4 regions of the Mesobacillus sp. AQ2 genome follow, and region 2 is predicted to be linked to each of the others. Evidence: riboswitches for the same ligand, from Rfam matches in the RefSeq annotation. Region 2 holds a riboswitch; each other region holds the start of a gene.
What was found. Region 2 has a riboswitch for S-adenosylmethionine ahead of QNH36_RS19770 (methionine ABC transporter ATP-binding protein). Riboswitches for the same ligand answer to the same signal wherever they lie in the genome.
Positions count from the first base shown of each region.

Region 1: another riboswitch for S-adenosylmethionine. It lies ahead of QNH36_RS20825 (O-acetylhomoserine aminocarboxypropyltransferase/cysteine synthase family protein); the one in region 2 lies ahead of QNH36_RS19770 (methionine ABC transporter ATP-binding protein).
Region 3: another riboswitch for S-adenosylmethionine. It lies ahead of QNH36_RS04675 (trans-sulfuration enzyme family protein); the one in region 2 lies ahead of QNH36_RS19770 (methionine ABC transporter ATP-binding protein).
Region 4: another riboswitch for S-adenosylmethionine. It lies ahead of QNH36_RS12370 (methionine biosynthesis PLP-dependent protein); the one in region 2 lies ahead of QNH36_RS19770 (methionine ABC transporter ATP-binding protein).

Region 1 is NZ_CP126080.1:4,129,127-4,133,618, reverse strand. Features, by position in the region: gene QNH36_RS20835 (MFS transporter) at 118-1,383, shown strand; gene QNH36_RS20830 (hypothetical protein) at 1,566-1,907, shown strand; SAM riboswitch class I at 1,992-2,094, shown strand; gene QNH36_RS20825 (O-acetylhomoserine aminocarboxypropyltransferase/cysteine synthase family protein) at 2,177-3,493, shown strand; SAM riboswitch class I at 3,605-3,719, shown strand; gene QNH36_RS20820 (methionine ABC transporter ATP-binding protein) at 3,974-4,492, shown strand, end outside.
Region 2 is NZ_CP126080.1:3,930,273-3,934,764, forward strand. Features, by position in the region: gene QNH36_RS19760 (ZIP family metal transporter) at 177-992, opposite strand; gene map (type I methionyl aminopeptidase) at 1,247-1,990, shown strand; SAM riboswitch class I at 2,166-2,269, shown strand; SAM riboswitch class I at 2,359-2,462, shown strand; gene QNH36_RS19770 (methionine ABC transporter ATP-binding protein) at 2,548-3,579, shown strand; gene QNH36_RS19775 (methionine ABC transporter permease) at 3,569-4,219, shown strand; gene QNH36_RS19780 (MetQ/NlpA family ABC transporter substrate-binding protein) at 4,235-4,492, shown strand, end outside.
Region 3 is NZ_CP126080.1:945,613-950,104, reverse strand. Features, by position in the region: gene QNH36_RS04685 (YflT domain-containing protein) at 1-148, opposite strand, end outside; gene QNH36_RS04680 (methyl-accepting chemotaxis protein) at 226-1,521, opposite strand; gene QNH36_RS04675 (trans-sulfuration enzyme family protein) at 1,612-2,757, opposite strand; SAM riboswitch class I at 2,826-2,928, opposite strand; gene QNH36_RS04670 (CBS domain-containing protein) at 3,017-4,300, opposite strand; gene QNH36_RS04665 (YitT family protein) at 4,476-4,492, shown strand, end outside.
Region 4 is NZ_CP126080.1:2,462,225-2,466,716, forward strand. Features, by position in the region: gene QNH36_RS12360 (bifunctional homocysteine S-methyltransferase/methylenetetrahydrofolate reductase) at 1-725, opposite strand, end outside; gene metC (cystathionine beta-lyase) at 722-1,906, opposite strand; gene QNH36_RS12370 (methionine biosynthesis PLP-dependent protein) at 1,903-3,018, opposite strand; SAM riboswitch class I at 3,174-3,283, opposite strand; gene QNH36_RS12375 (M4 family metallopeptidase) at 3,680-4,492, opposite strand, start outside.

The DNA.
Region 1 (4,492 bases), 200 kb from region 2:
CAGTTCCGAATTATATGGTCTCCTAAGCGGCGAAAGGCAACACTGAAAAATATTTACATTTCATGCCAAACGGTTTATATTTAGATTATCGAAATAACCGAGGGGCGAAATAAAAAAATGGCTCTTTATCAAGAGTGGGCAGACCAAATCAAAAGTTATAATCGCAATATAAAATTGACCTTCCTGGCAAACATCCTCACCCAAATCGGTCTAGGGATCTTTATGGTGATTTATAATTTTTACATACGAGAGCTGGGATTCAATGAACTGGTAAACGGGAAAGTGATTTCAATGACGTTTCTTTCCACGGCACTGGTACTCATTCCGGCAGGCGTTATGAGCGACAGGGCTAGCCGGAAAAAGCTGATGCTGTTTGGAGCATTCTCGACTGGAATCATTTTATTTACACGGAGTATGGTTGAGAGTCAGGAACTACTGATATTGTTTTCATTTGGTACTGGTCTTGCGTCCGCTTTTATCCAGGTTTCCATCATTCCGTGGCTGGCAGAAAACTCCCAACCTGAACAGCGCGTGCATATCTTCAGCATACATTTTGCAGCGATGACAGCAGCCAATGTTGTCGGAAGCCTTTTGGGCGGAATCCTTACAGATGTGTTTTCTTTATTCCTCCCTGAACTGGAGAGTATCCGTTTCACATTGGTCGCTGGTTCAGCACTGTTTCTGGCCGCACTTCTTCCTATTTTCCGACTTAAGGAAGTACGGATAGAAAACCAGACAGACAGAAAGTTCATGGATTTTAAAAGAGGAATCCCTCATAAAGCGAGCCTTAAAATCATCATTCTATTTGCGGTCGCACAGTTGATGATCGGCTTCGGTGCTGGACTGGTCATCCCTTACTTGAATCTTTATTTTGCTGATCGGTTCATGGCATCAAATTCACTGATTGGCCTGGTCATTTCACTTGGACAGGGAGCAACTGCAGCAGCCATGATCATTGGTCCGATGGTTGTGCGCAGGCTTGGGGAAGTGAAAGCAATCGTTGTCCTGCAAATGCTCTCCCTCCCGTTTTTGCTGCTTACTGCTTACACTCAGCATTTCTGGCTTGCTGCCCTTGGCTTTTTATTTCGACAAGCCCTCATGAACGCAGGGAATCCAATTCAAATGTCGCTAATGATGTCGAAGGTTGATGATTCGATGAAAGGATTGGCCAACTCTGTGAATCAAATGGTATTTAACCTTGGATGGGCGATTATGGGACCGGTTTCGACGGGAATCGTTTTGAAATATGGCTCCTATTGGGGATATGCGGCGGTTTTCACCATCACAGCAGGTATTTATTTAGTAGGATCAACTTACTTCTTCTTTGTCTTCAAGGCGATGGACAAAACAAAATCCGCCATCTCAGCCACCAAGACCGCTTGATTACTGTATTTCTTTGGATATATTTCTCGGGAAATGAAAGACAATGGCGAAATATCATTCGTTATTGTCTTTTTTCTATGTTTGTATGTTGTTAACCGCTTATTAACGAAGTATTTGTCGAAGGATTCCAACAGGTTTTTTCCTTACGAAAAAGAATTATGTATGTGAGGGAGTTGAGCGGCATGCGGGAATCTATTGAACTTTTTGCGAATGAAGTTGGCGGTAAGGCTCATATACTGCAATTGATCAAAAAGCTGGATCTTTGTTTGAAATTAGAGTCAGAAAAGGAAGAAGTATACCTTGTATTCAAAGGGGGACGAGTGGAACTCCTAACAAGCAATCTCAATTCTCAATTCCAGATTACAATCAAAGGAAGTGAAGCCAGCATTGCCGGGCTGTTGAAAGGAGAATTCAAACTGAGGCAAGGCCTCAGATGGGGATATTATACCGTAGAAGACGGCCCGTTCAGAGATTTGTTGGTCCTTGAGTCCATTTTCTACCTTGCAAGACCGCTTTCCGCTTGATTTATTCAGAAAAATCGTAATATATTGACTTTAAATGCATGGAAATGATATTATCACTTTAACGCAATAAAAACGAACTGAATATTCTTATCCAGAGAGGCGGAGGGACTGGCCCGATGAAGCCCGGCAACCGGTTATTAAACACGGTGCTAATTCCTGCAGAGTGTAGACTCTGAAAAGATAAGGAGAGATGATAAATGGCCCTCTTCTTAGGAAGTGGGTTTTTTGTATCACCTTTCCATTTTATTTTTATGATAGGAGAGATGGAGATGGCAAATGAGCAAAAAAACTACAGAATCGAAACAATCGGTGTCCACGGAGGACAATCACCAGACCCGGTGACTGGGGCAAGGGCTGTGCCAATTTACTCAAGCAATGCATTCCAATTTGAAAACACGGATCATGCAGCCGATTTGTTCGCACTCAAGGAACCTGGTTACATTTACTCGCGAATCCACAACCCAACCGTGACAGCCCTGGAAGAAAAAGTCGCCCTGCTTGAAGGAGGAGTAGGTGCTCTTGCCTTATCAAGCGGGATGTCGGCAATCACGATGGCGATTCTGAATATTGCCCATGCAGGGGATGAAATCGTTGCAGCCTCTAATCTGTACGGAGGGACGTATAATTTATTTGCTGTAACCTTGCCGAAATATGGAATTAATGTCCACCTTGTGGATCCTGAAGACCCGGAGAATTTCAGGAAGGCGATCACACCAAAAACGAAGGCGGTTTATGCGGAAACAATCGGAAATCCAAGTCTCAGGGTCTTGGACATTGAAGCAGTTGCCGATGTTGCCCATGAAGCTGGGATTCCGTTGATCATTGATAACACATTTGCCACTCCATATCTATGCCGGCCGATTGAACACGGCGCAGACATCGTAATACACTCGGCTACCAAGTGGCTTTTAGGCAACGGCACAGTCATGGGCGGAATCATTGTGGATGGAGGCAAGTTTGATTGGAGATCCCCGAAGTTCCCTGGTTTCAATGAGCCAGACTCCAGTTACCATGACATTGTTTATAGTGAAGCGATAGGGGCTGCAGCCTATATAGTAAAGGCCAGGGTTCAGCTGCTTCGCGACCTTGGTCCGGCCATCAGCCCGCAGAGTGCTTTCCAATTCAATCTTGGAATCGAAACATTGCATGTACGCATGAAAGAGCATGTAGTCAATACGATTAAAATAGTAGACTACCTGGAAACACATCCTGCTGTTACCTGGGTCACCTACCCTGGGCATGACTCTCACCCGGATAAGCAATTGGCAGATCGATACCTTCCAAAAGGTGCAGGGTCAGTTGTAGTATTTGGCATCGAGGGAGGCAGGGAAGCTGGAGCAAAACTGATTAACTCATTGACGCTTTGGTCCCATGTTGCGAATGTCGGCGACGCGAAGAGCCTGGTCATCCACCCTGCAAGCACCACCCATCAGCAGCTTGATTCAGAAGGGCTTAAGGCAGCGGGGGTTCCAGAAGATTTACTCCGTCTTTCTGTCGGTATTGAAAACGTTGATGACATCATCGAAGACCTGGAGCAGGCAATTGAAAAAGCTACTGGAGTACCAGGGGTCACGGCAAGAACCTAATATCCAGTACCTTCCAAAAGGTATTTGAAAATAATTTTATTGACACCCATTTTTGTTCCGTGCTACAATCACATTCGTAACTAAAAACCGATTTTAAAATTTAATAGCGTACTCTTATCAAGAGAGGTGGAGGGAAGTGCCCGATGAAACCCGGCAACCGTCAGTAAGCTTGCTTATCTGAAACGGTGCCAATTCACTCAAAGCTGATGGCTTTGGCAGATGAGAGAAAGGATACAGCCAATTATTATGCCTTTCTGCTTATTTGCAGAAAGGCTTTTTTAATGCCAGAATCGACCATGTTCAGTTCTAACGTGAGTTTTACAAGAGCATATTATTCCAGGAAGGTGCATCCATTTTACCTGAAGTTTGAATTTTTACCGGCAGGGAATGGGAAACTAGATTGATAACCTTCTGATTAGGATGGAAATTAAACGGTTTTTTGAGTTAAGAATATGGTTGTTGCAAAAGAGGGGGAGTCAATTGATCACGATAAAAAAAGCCAGAAAGATTTATCCTTCAAAAAAAGGCGAAGTCAAAGCGGTAGATGATGTCAACCTTGAAGTGAAAGAAGGCGAAATCTTTGGCGTCATTGGATATAGCGGCGCAGGTAAAAGTACATTGATCCGCATGTTGAATGGTCTTGAAATCCCAACTTCAGGTTCTGTCGTTGTGGCAGGCAGGGAAGTTTCAAGGATCAAGGGTGCGGAATTAAGGAAAGCAAGACAGGAAATCAGCATGATTTTCCAGCATTTCAACCTACTCTGGTCAAGGACGGTTGCCGATAACATAGCCTTCCCTCTTGAGATCGCAGGAGTGCCGAAATCAGAGAGGGACAAGAGGGTAAAAGAATTGATCACGCTTGTCGGTCTTGAGGGACGCGGCGATGCTTATCCCTCACAATTAAGCGGCGGGCAGAAGCAGAGAGTCGGTATCGCCAGGGCACTGGCGAATAATCCAAAAGTTCTTCTCGGTGATGAAGCGACGTCAGCGCTTGATCCG
Region 2 (4,492 bases):
ATGGTACCAATTTTTTAGTTTTGGAAAAATCGGCCAAAATATTGATACCATCACATTGTTATCGTTTTCATTTTTTCGGGAGGCGAAGATTTTAAGTTGTCCTTAATATAAAAAAACTGTGCACCAGACTAATGGTTCAGTCCGGTGCACAGTTTTCTCAGCTTTTTATCCAGTTTTTATCCTAATGCCACGTCGAGGATCATCATGATGGCGAATCCAAACATGAGGCTTAATGATGCCAAATCGCTGTTGCCGTTTTCCTGGGATCCAGGGATTACTTCTTCGGCTACCACGAAAATCATCGCTCCGGCTGCAAAGCTTAGCGCATACGGCAGAAGTGGCTGGATGAACATGACAGCGGCTGCTCCAATCATTGCGGCAACTGGTTCGACCATGCCTGAAAACTGGCCGTACATGAAGCTTTTCTTTCTTGACATTCCTACTTGCCGAAGTGGCATCGATACTGCGACACCTTCCGGGAAGTTCTGGATACCGATTCCTATTGCAAGCGCAATCGCGCCCATAAGCGAAGCCGAAGGAAAGCCTGCAGCTGCAGCTCCGAAAGCCACTCCGACCGCGAGACCTTCGGGGATGTTGTGCAAGGTAATGGCCAAGACCATCAAAGTACTTCGTCTTTTCTTTTCGGGATGGATTCCCTCAGCTTTTTCCATTGATAAATTAGGATGTAAATGGGGCATCAATTTATCTACGACCATTAAGAACAACCCGCCTAAAAGAAAACCAGTCGCAGCAGGCATCCAGCTCGGCAGGCTTCCTCCCTCACCCATCTCAATCGCAGGAGCAAGTAGTGACCAGAAACTTGCAGCAATCATAACTCCTGCCGCGAGACCCATCATACTATCCAAAAACTTTTGGTTTGGATTTTTCGTTGTAAATACTAAAGCAGCGCCCAAAGCAGTCATTCCCCAGGTAAACAAAGTCCCAATCAGCGCCTGGACAACCGGATGGAAACCCATGAAAAAATCAAGCATCTTTTTTCCTCCTAAGACTTGCTCTGTAATCTAATGTAACTCATTTTAATGTATTATATGGATTATGAAGTGGTGAATATATCTTGTTCAGCATAAATCAGACGGCTAAGTTTGTTTTTTCAAGATTACTACATTCAATACGTAATTCCAATCCTATTTATTTTTATCTGAAGGCACTGAGCCAGATGAATGGATTTTCACGAAAAAAAGGGATACGCTAATAAAATAGTTCATACATGGAAGGGAATTAAATCATGATTGCAAAAACAGAAGAAGATTTTAACGGGTTAAAAGAAATTGGCATGATTGTCGGCATGATACGGGAGGAATTGGTGCAAAAGACAGTACCCGGAATAACCACAAAGGAACTCGACGAACTGGCAGGCGCCATGTTTGAAGAGAATGGAGCGATTTCTGCTCCGAAAGGCGAATACAATTTCCCAGGGTACACTTGCATCAGTGTGAATGAAGAAGTAGCCCACGGGATTCCAGGGAGCCGAGTCATTAAAGAAGGTGATATCGTTAATATCGATGTTTCCGGATCAAAAAATGGTTATTTTGCCGATACAGGAATCTCCTTTGTCGTTGGCCAAGGTGATCCGATTTTAACGAAGATATGCGAAACAGCTGTTGAGGCTTTTGAAGCAGGCTTGAAAAAGGCGAAACCCGGATCGAAGAAAAGCGGACTGGGCAAGGCGGTTATGGCGACTGCGCGGAAAAACGGACTTAATGTAATTAAAAACCTTACAGGACATGGAATCGGGCGGACCATCCATGAAGCTCCCGATCACATCTACAACTATAATGAGCCATGGGATGACGAGCTATTGAAAGAAGGAATGGTCATCGCTTTTGAGCCATTCATCTCCACTGGTGAGGAAGAAGTTTTCCAATACGAACATGATGAGTGGACTTATGTCACGGAAAGCAGCTTTGTTGCACAATGTGAACATACAATCATCCTCACTAAAAATGGACCTATCGTTATTACCAGATAAAATTCCACTTGAACCCCTTGCCGATGCAGGGGTTTTTGTATTTTTATCGGCTCTCTGCCATTTAATACTAAATTCCTATTTTTCGTGTTTCTAAAAAAATTCCCACAAAATGATTGACACATTATCTGTGACGCAGTAAAGTAATAAACAAGATTTACAACTCAATATTCGTTACTTCTTATCAAGAGAGGTTGAGGGACTGGCCCTATGACACCTCGGCAGCGGACTCCTATGGATGACTGTGCCAAATCCAGCAAGCGTGAGCTTGACAGATAAGAAGAGGCCGACTTTTTAATTCATGTCCTCTTCTTTCTGAAGGGGACTTTTTATTTTCCAATAATCCCCATCTACAAATTAATATCGAGACTTTCTTATCAAGAGAGGCGGAGGGACTGGCCCTATGAAGCCTCGGCAGCGGACTCACATTGAGGACTGTGCCAAATCCAGCAAGCAATAGCTTGGGAGATAAGAAGAGATCTTGTCCTGCATTCGTTGCGGCATGCCTCTTCCTGTTTCCTGGAAGAGGTTTTTTTATTATCTACAAAGGAGGAAGACTGTTGATTACATTTGAACAAGTGGAGAAAGTTTATGAAAGCCGCGGGAAAAAGGTACCGGCACTTAATGGAATTGATCTGGAAATCAAAGAAGGAGAGATATTTGGGGTCATTGGTTTTAGCGGAGCAGGAAAAAGTTCACTGATCCGCTGTGTGAATCTGTTGGAACGCCCGACATCCGGCCGGGTGATTGTCGATGGCTGCGACATGACTTCCCTTTCACTTAAAGAAGTCCGTGAGGTTAAAAGGAATATCGGGATGGTGTTCCAGCATTTCAATCTTTTGAACTCCAAGACCGTATTTGAAAATGTCGCAATGCCGCTTGTCCTCGGTAAGGTTCCGAAGGCGAAAATCAAAGAGCGGGTTTATCAGCTCCTCGACTTTGTAGGTCTCGCTGATAAGGCGGACAATTATCCGGACCAGCTTTCAGGCGGACAAAAACAGCGAATCGGCATTGCCCGTGCGCTGGCAACCCAGCCAAAGATCCTGCTTTGTGATGAAGCAACTTCGGCCCTGGATCCGCAGACTACAAGTTCGATTCTTCAGCTTTTGAAAAAAATCAACAAGGAGTACAACATCACGATATTAATCATTACCCACGAAATGTCTGTCATCAGGGAAATCTGTGACCGGGTGGCGGTCATCGAGGAAGGTAAAATCATTGAGGAAGGCTCAGTATTTGAAGTTTTTTCAGCTCCCAAAACAGTAACAGCCAGAAATTTTGTCAGCACCATCATGAATGACAATATTCCAGATTCCGTCCGCAGAATCATCAAAGGACATTCGGGGCTTCAAAAGGTATTTAGGATCAACTTCGTCGGTGAGTCAGCAGGCGAGCCGCTGCTGTCACAGCTGTCAAAGAATTTTGATATCCATGTCAATGTTCTGTTTGGAAATATCACCGAGCTTCAGGGAATTCCATTCGGCAACCTGATTGTCGAGTTCCAGGGAAGTGATAAAGAAATTTTAAGGGCTCTTAATTTTATCAATCAGCAAAAAGTCAACATAAAGGAAGTGACCGCACATGCTAGTTAATTCAGAACAAATCATCCAGGCATTAATTGAAACACTGCAAATGGTCGCGTTCTCCCTGCTGTTTTCGGCAGTCCTTGGAGTTCCCCTTGGAATTGCGCTTGTCGTGACGAGAAAAGGCCATTTGCTAGAAAATGCACCTGTCTTCAATGTACTTAACAGTGTCATCAACGTATTCCGATCAGTGCCATTCATCATCCTGCTGGTCGCAATCATTCCGCTGACCCGGCTGATTGTCGGCACATCAATTGGTACGGCCGCTGCCGTCGTCCCGCTTGTCTTTTATGCAGGACCGTATATTGCAAGATTGGTAGAGAATTCTTTGTTGGAAGTGGATCCAGGAGTTATCGAAGCCGCTGAATCAATGGGTGCCACTCCATGGCAGATTGTATTCAAATTCATTCTTCCAGAAGCTATGAGTTCACTCATTCTTGCTTTCACGATTGCAACGGTCGGATTGATCGGTGCATCGGCAATGGCCGGAGCAATCGGAGGAGGCGGCTTGGGCGACCTCGCGATTACATACGGATACCAGCGGTTTGATACCCAGACAATGTTCATCACCGTTGGTATTTTGATAGTCATGGTACAGGGGCTCCAATCCCTTGGAAATATTTCAGCTAAAAAAATCAGAAGAAGATAACAGGAGGAATCAAAAATGAAAAAACTTTTACTAGCATTGATCGTACTTAGTCTGGCATTAATCAGCACAGCATGCTCGAGCTCCTCATCATCAGCGAAAGGCGGAGAGACTGTCAAAGTAAAGCTTGGCGTCAGCGGAACAGATCACCGTGTATGGGATTTTGTCGCCAAAAAGGCAGAAAAAGAAGGAATTGACGTCGAAATCGTCACTTTCTCGGACTATGTCCAGCCGAACCTTGCGCTTGCAGAAGGCGAATTGGATGCAAACTCATTC
Region 3 (4,492 bases), 1.8 Mb from region 2:
CGTTGACGTGATCAATCTCATCGTCGTTTTTACTAATAACAGAGATATCATCGGTATTGTACCCTTGCCTTTTCAGGTCCTCTACGGCCTGGATTGCGTCTTGCTCGTTATCATATACTCCAACAAGATGTTTTTCATGTTCAAACATATTAAAAGCCTCCTTTAGACGAGTAGTCCTTTTTAAAGATACCCGCATACAGGATGTGTAAACCTGATGTCGAAGGATTATTGACTGTGTGTATAGACGGATACGGTCTTGTTCAAGACCGAAGAAACTTGTGTCAGGTTCTCAGCCGTCAAGGTCAATTCCCTGACCGTCTCTCCCTGATTCTCAAACCCTGCTGCCATTTCGGCAATCCCGGCTGCATTTGTTTGTAAAATGACATTCGTTTCATTATTCATCGTCAACAATTTATCTGTCTGCTGATTCAAATCTGCAGTGTACTGGCTGATGGTGCCAATTTCCTTCTGGATGGACAGAATCCCATCCCGCATCTCATTATATTGCATTTCAACATTACCGAATAACTTGCTGCCCTTTTGTACTTCCATGCTTCCGCCAGACATGACATCCACCATCTGTTTAATGTCACTGCGGACAACCTCGATTGTATCCTGGATTTGCCGGGATGCATGCAGCGATTGCTCTGCCAATAATCGCACTTCACCGGCTACGACAGCAAAACCCTTCCCTTGTTCCCCTGCGCGTGCAGCTTCGATTGCCGCGTTTAATGCCAGCAGATTTGTTTGGTTGGCAATTCCAGAAATGATACTGACGATCTCTTCGATTTTATTCGTCTTTTCAGCCAGTGATTCAGCATCCCTGGCAGCCTGCCTCGTAATCTGATCCATCCGTCCCACCTGTGTGCTCGTTTCACTGATGAACGTCTGGCCTTGTTCACTTTTAACAGCATTGGTCGTGGACATTGTTTCAATCCGATTCGATAGTTCAGCAATCTCGCTGATTCTTTGCACCATATTATCAACAATATCACTCAGCACTGCCGAATGGCCCTGCTGCTGTTCAGCACCTGCAGAGACTTGAAGAATGGAAGCTTTTATTCTCTCGCTTTCATTTTCATGGACCTGTGAATTCTCGAATAGCTTTCTTGCAGAGTCGTGCAAAACCCGGGTATTGTCCTGGCATTGGGCTACGAGCAGCCTTAATTGACTGATCATCGCATCAAAATGGGAGGTCAGCTTCCCAATCTCGTCACTTGAATCACTTGCCAGTTCCACCGCCAGATCACCCTGAACAATTCTCTGTGTCGCTTGTGTGAGGCGATCGATGGGCTTGAATACCCTTTTGAATAAAATAATGATGAAAACAAGGCACCCTATTGAAATTAGTGAACCCGCAATGGCTGTCGAATACATACTCCTGGATACCAGTTCGGCTGGATCAGAGTCTACTTTGAATGAATTCAGCAAGTAAAAATTGTATAACGTCGAAATGGCATAAGCAAAGAATAACAAGCCAAAAAAAGCAAACACCTTTGTTTTCAACGAAAGGTCCCGCATACTATCCACTCCTGTAAAATCCCCAGCGCGAACACTGGGGATGAATGATCTTTCTATCATAATATCGGCATTTCCAGAAAATTTTCCATCCTATTCAACAGCTTTAGCCAGCGCAGCTTCAAATTGTGAAACGATATCCTCTCCGTGCTCAATTCCGACCGAAATCCTCACCAGACGATAAGTGATGCCAAGTTCTTCCTGCGCCTCAGGAGGGAGTGCGCGATGGGAGGTTTTCAGCGGATGGGAGACGGTGGTTTCGACGCCCGCAAGTGTCGGAACGATTTTTACCCAGCCAAGCGATTTGAAAAACTGGGCAGGATCCACATGCTCCGCCAGCTCAATTGATACGATAGCCCCAAATCCTTGTTCAGCTTCTGCGAATGGATAGTATACCTTTGCGATATTCTTATTTTCACGAAGACATTCGGCAAGCAATCTGGCATTCTCCGATTGTGCTTTCATTCTCAAGGCAAGCGTCTTCAAGCCTCTGCAGGTCAGCCACGCTTCAAATGGACTCAGATTCGCCCCAAGGTTGACGATTCTCGCGCGTGCTTCGGCAATCAGTTCTTTCCTGCCAACAATGACGCCTGAAGTGACATCGCTATGCCCGCCAATATATTTTGTCGCACTGTGGACAACCAGATCGGCACCGCCTTCATATGGACGCACATGGAGCGGAGTGGCAAACGTATTATCAACTAATACAACGAGTTTTTTAATCTTTGCCAGCTCGATGACTTCATCCAGCTTTTCAACGCGAAGCAGCGGATTCGTGATCGACTCTGTGTATAGAAGCTTTGTATTATGCTTGATGGCGTTTGTGACATTGCCCAAATCCGAGAACGGCACGAACGTTGTTTCAATCCCGAAGCGCTCAAGCTCTGCTTTTAGCATATGGAAGCTACCTCCATACACATCGTCCGCCGCAACAATATGGTCCCCACTCTTCACAACTGCCAGGACACCTGCCAAAATTGCAGCCAATCCAGATGAAGCCGCCACACCATCCTCTGCATGCTCAAGAGCCGCTACCGCTTGCCCGAGTTCATCCGTATTCGGATTGCCGACCCTGGAGTACAAATAATTGCCCTCACCCTGATAAAAACCCTCCAATTCATCAAGATCATTGAAGGTAAAAGCCGACGTCTGGTAAATCGGTGTTGCCTTGCTTTTAATACCCTGCTGCTTAGTATGTACAGAGTGAAGCACTTCCGTTTCAAATCTGTTGTTCGTCATTTCATCCACCTGCTTTTAAAAAATATAAAAACCTCTCCAAATAAGGAGAGGTTCCAATTGCTAAGCCTCTCTTATCTTCAGAAATCGTTCTTCAGGAATTAGCACCTTTCAATGAAAAAAGAAGGTTGCCGGGCTTCGCAGGGCCTGTCCCTCCGCCGCTCTGGATAAGAGTTATTGATTTAAAATAATTAATATTAGCAGAAGTATATCAATATCGCTGTAAATTCGTCAATGAACGATTTTCTAAAGATTTGTGAAGTCAATCTTCTGGATCACTGTCAAGCAAATCCCATGGTGTGATGACACCGATTGGCTTTCCGTGGCGGTCGCCTGTTTCCGTGATAATGACCGCCTGGAGCTTCTTGCCCCTCGTATGGTAACGCTCGAATAATTCCTCAATATGGTATAAAGATGCTTCCTCATCCACAAACGTCACGAAATAATTTTTCCCCTTGGTCAGCAATTCTTTCACCCGCACATCTTCAAAGTGAACGACACTGTCGGAAAAATGCTTCGCCATCCACTGGATGATCTCTGTTGAAGTCAGCAGTGCAACATATTTATCATCCTTGTCATAGACCGGGAATCTCGTAAAATCAAACTTGTTGATGACCTTAAGCACATCTTTTAGATAAGCATCCTCATAATAATAAAACACAGGACTGGTCGCGATTGATAATGCCGTCTGCGGCTTCTCGAACTCCTTCGCGATTTCCTCAATCCGCTCGACTACCTCGATATGCGGCTCGGCAATATAATAATCCGCATTCACCCGTTCATGGACAATCGCATTCCGCAGCTTGGCAAACTGATGCAGCTCACTTTTATACTTGCGGACCAATGAATGATTCTTATAGCCAGAGTACAGCAGCTCGACAAACGCATCGCTGTCCGTCCCCTTCACCATTTCCTTCAGCGCTTTATGGATCCGGTTAAAAGCCGTTTCAAACTTGCCGGATTGTTCTTTATGCTTTACCTCTTGATTTTCTGAAGACGCCTGAGAAGCAGAAGCTTTTTGCGATTTTTCATTGCCTGTGTTTTGGTTTTTTGCTTCGTCACTGCTTTGATTTGTTCCATTTGTGCTGTTCTGATTCATTGTTTTAGCGTTACTTTTTGTTTTTTTGCTGTTGTTTTGATCCGTTGTTTTACCGTTTTCTTGAGTTGCTGCTTTGCCGTTGTTCTGTTTTGTTGTTTTAGCGTTATCTTGGGTAGTTGCTTTGCCGTTGTTCTGTTTTGTTGTTTTAGTGTTATCTTGAGTCGTTATTTTGCTGTTTCTCTTTTTTGATGGTTTACCATTATTCTGATCGATTACTTTGCTTCTATCCTGCTTTGTTATTTTGCTGGAATCTTTTTTCGGCAGATCGTCAACGTTCTCTTCGGCACGCTTGAGGCGGTTATCGTCAACTGCCGGTCTTGGATTGGTTCGAAGATATGAATTGTTGCCGGTTTTCTTATTCTTGTTTCTATTGTGTTGATTTTTCCTTTTTTTCGACGTTGTCTGTTGCTTATTGGATCTATGTTTAACCTGAATTTCGTTAGCCAAAATGGTCCCTCCGTTGTTTCGAATCACTTCCCTACTCATTACCCCAAAACACGCATTTACTAATCATGGATATATAATGTAGAATTTCCAGATGACTTTTAAGTTTGATACAATAAGTATAGTACATACAATGCAATTAGAAAGTAGATTTTTATAGAAAAGGGTTTGATATTTAGTGGCAGCAACAAAGAA
Region 4 (4,492 bases), 1.5 Mb from region 2:
TCATAATGGAATTTTCCATCTGTGTAAGCTGGCAAACCAGCATTTGGATACGCAGATAAGAACGCTTTTGCCGGAAGCTCAATTTGTTCAAGGCTTGAAATCATATGGTGGGGACCTAATCTGCAATTAAGCCCGACAATATCGGCACCTAGCTCCTCCAGTCTATCGAAAACTTCCTGAAGAGGGGTCTGGTCTTGCATGATGCCAATTTCCTGGAGAGACACCTGGGCAATGATCGGCAAATCTGTTTCCTTTCTGGCAATTTCAAGTACTGTCTCGATTTCTTCCATATCGTAAAAAGTTTCAAGCAACAGTCCGTCCACGCCTTCAAGAAGCAGGCAATAGAGCTGCTCCCTGAAGCTTCTCCTGATCTCTTCGATGGGGATGGCCGAGGGCCTGATTCCGCGATTGCCTCCCATCGTGCCAAGGACATATGCTTCGCTTCCAGCAGCCTGACGCGCGAGCCGGACGGCAGCGCTGTTGATTTCCTTCACCTGGTCTTCAAGTCCATATCTTTCGAGTTTTATATAATTGGCAGCATAAGTATTTGTCTGGATCAGGTCGGCTCCAGCGTTCATATAGGCTTTATGGATTTTTACAATCGCTTCTGGCTGAGAGAGATTCAACTCTTCGAAACAGGTACCTGCTCCGTAGGAATGGAGTAGGGTACCGATTGCACCATCCGCTATCAAAATTTCATTTTCCATACGTTTCAGGAAACTCATGATAATCCCTCCCTATATGCAGCTGCCGTTTCTAATCCGTACAAAGCCTGTTGGAAATCAGAAATCAAGTCATCAGCGTTTTCAAGCCCCACTGAAAGCCTGAGAAGACCATCACCTATTCCTCTTAGCTTGCGTTCCTCCGGCGGCATCGCTGCGTGTGACATTTTTGCAGGATAAGAGAGGATAGACTCTACAGCCCCAAGGCTGACTGCAAAAACCGGTAACTTAACGGAATCAATAAATCCAGGAAGGAGGCCTTCATTTCCAAACTCAAATGAAAGGACAGCTCCTGGACCACCCGCCTGCTGGGATTGAAGATCCGACTGTGAATGACTTGCCAGTCCAGGATAAAATACATTTTTGATCAAAGGCTGGCCTTTTAGAAATTGTGCAATCTTTCTAGCACTGTCCTGGGATTGGTTCATTCTTACAGATAATGTCTTAATTCCTCTCATCACCAGCCAGGCATCCTGGACTCCGAGGACCGCGCCGAAGGAGTTCTGAAGTGAATATAGCCTGTTTGCCAATTGCTCATCCTTTACAACAGCCAGGCCAGCAACGGTATCACTGTGGCCGGACAGAAACTTTGTGGCGCTATGAAGCACGATATCGGCTCCTAAATCCAATGGCCGCTGCAGGTAGGGAGTCATGAAGGTATTGTCCACAAAAGTATATGCTCCGTGCTTTTTGGCAATTGAGCTAAGTGCACGAATATCCGTTATTTTTAACAACGGGTTGGAAGGTGTTTCTGCATACAGCAATGCAGTGTTAGGGCGGACAGCCTGTTCCACGGCATCCAGGTCTGTCATGTCCACAAACGTATGTTCAATTCCAAAACGATTCAGAACCTGTGTTACCATTCTGTATGTACCACCATAAACATCCTCGGTGATGACCACATGATCTCCCTGCGAAAGCAGCATAAATGCAGTTGAAATCGCAGCCATTCCTGATGAAAAGGCAAATCCTCTTACACCGCCCTCCAATTCAGCGATTATATCCTCGAGTGCTTCCCTGGTAGGGTTGAGGCTGCGGCTGTAATCATATTTTCCAAAGTGATCAATCGAAGGCTGATGGTAGGTAGAAGCATGCTGGATTGGAACACTCACTCCGCCAGTTGCAGGATCCACCTTATATCTATTATGCAGCAGCTGGGTTTCGAAGGTATATGGTTGGCTCATTTAACTTTAGCCTCCTCATATGCCTTTTTAAAAGCCGCTTCCAGATCATCAATTAAATCTTCGTGATTCTCAATTCCAACAGAGAATCGCAGGAGCCTATCACAAACACCTGTTTTTTCACGGACTTCTGCAGGTATATCCGCATGTGTCTGAGTAGCCGGGTAGGTAATGAAACTTTCAACGCCTCCAAGACTCTCAGCAAAAGTGATTGTGGATAGATTTTTCAAAAATGGATTGACGATGGCAGGAGACTGTACTCGGAATGAAATCATTCCGCCTCTGCCTGGATAAAGGACATCCTTTACAGAATCATGATTCTCCAAGAATTCAACCAGTGCTCTGGCATTCCGCTCATGCCGCTCCATCCTTAATGACAATGTCTTCATGCCGCGCAGAAGTAGCCAGGAATCGAAAGGGCTCAACACCGCTCCGCCCCCATTATGATGCAGGGAGAGGGAATCACAAATTTTTTCACCCCTCGCAACAATCAAACCTGCAAGCACATCATTATGGCCGCCAAGATATTTCGTGGCACTGTGGATCACAATATCTGCGCCTGAAGTCAAAGGCTTTTGGAGAAGGGGAGTGTAGAAGGTATTATCCACGATCAGCAGTATCCCGTTCTCTTTGGCAATCTCCGCAATGGCCTGGATATCAGCCAGTTCCATCAACGGATTTGTCGGCGTTTCCACAAACAGCGCCTTCGTATTTTGGTTGATGGCTTGTTTGATTTCATTTAAATTCGACATGTCCGCATACGTACTATGTAATCCCCACTTTTTGAACCCCTGCTCAAGTAGTCTGTAAGTACCTCCGTACAAATCTTTTGAGACAATCCATTCATCTCCAGACTGGAATAACGTAAGAATCGTCCAAATTGCCGCCATTCCCGAGCTGCAGGCATATCCTCGGTCACCTTCTTCAAGATCGGCAATCGCCTTTTCCAAAATTTCGCGAGTCGGGTTGCCGGTGCGAACATAATCATAACCGCTGGACTGGCCGATCCCTTCGTGACGGTACGCTGTTGTTAAATAAATAGGAGGATTGACTGCACCAGTTGCAGATTCACTTCGATTGCCAAGCTGTGCTAACTTCGTATCAATTTTCACCAATATACTCACTCCTTAATTTTTCGGCAGGAGGCAGGAGGCAATGTTTGTTTTAAATCCTCGCATTTAAACTAGTAAACTACCAGCGTAATTGCGAAAATAAAAATTAAAAACAAAAAAGCCTTCTAAAGAAGAAGACTTTTAAAATATCAGCCAACTTCTTATCTGCCAAGTTTTTAAAAACTTGCTGGAATTAGCACCTTTTCAACAATGTTGAAGGTTGCTGAAGCTTCATAGGGCCAGGACCCTCAGCTTCTCTCGATAAGATTAAATAAAATTGAATTATTAAATTTCTCTAAATATTAACGCTGTTATAGAAGATTGTCAATCATTTATTTAAAGCGGTGAAGTAATTGGGGGAAAATCACGGCGGTATGATGACCATCAAAAGCGTTTATCGATTATGACTTGTATCACAAAAAGGATTTTGTCTTAATTGGAGGATTATGAGGGATAACAGGGAGGATTGGTAACCTAAAATTCAGCAATTCTATAAAAATGAGCACCACAAGTGGTTATGGGTGACCAAAAGTTCAGGATATCTTTAAAAGAGGGCACCAATGCGGCTTTGACCTCAATCGGAAAGTAACTGCATTTCAAAAGAGATACATAACAAAGACTGGCTCTCTTAAAACAAGAGCCAGTCTGACTGAATATCAAGCTATTAATTTATTCCTACTGCTTCAAAAGCTTTATTGACTGCATCGACCTCTGGAGAAGTTGACCCATAAAGGTCTTTAGCAGCTTGTACAGCTCCTGCACGTGCCTGGCTGAAGTTTGTTGAAGATGTGTAATAAACTGTGTTTGCACGATAGAAGATTGCACCCATTTTTTCAGTACCGACTCCTGAAACCGTCACACCGTAATGTGTGCCGCCCTGGCTAAGAAGGTAGGCTGCTTTGTTGATAATTCCGCTGTTTGTGTGGACTCCGCCATTATCAGAAGTTCCAGTATAACGCTTGGAATAGTGATCAGGGTCGCCGTATTTAGTTGGGTCGCTCATTGAGCGCAGCGCGTCACCAGCCGTGTTAGGTGTGTAGATGTCCTCGCCGATTTCGAAATCAGGATTTCTGTTGTCATGGAATTCAGCGAGTGTGCCGAAGATATCGGAAATCGCTTCGTTCAGTGCGCCTGATTCGTACTGGTAAACCAGATCAGAACTGAAATCTGTCACAGCGTGAGTCAATTCATGCGCCACAACATCAAGACCTCCGGAAAGAGGGATGAAGGTTGTGCCATCACCGTCCCCGTAAACCATTTGCTGTCCGTTCCAGAAAGCATTGTTGTAACTTCTGCCATAGTGAACTGTGGATTTCAGTGCTGCTCCTTTGTTGTCATACGAATTCCGGCCAAACTTGTTTTTATAGTAATCATATGTCAGACCTGCATAATAGTGAGCATCCACTGCTGCACGATCATATGATGCATTCAAATTATTGTCCGCATCGGCCCAAAGGGTACCAGGAGTTAGTTGACG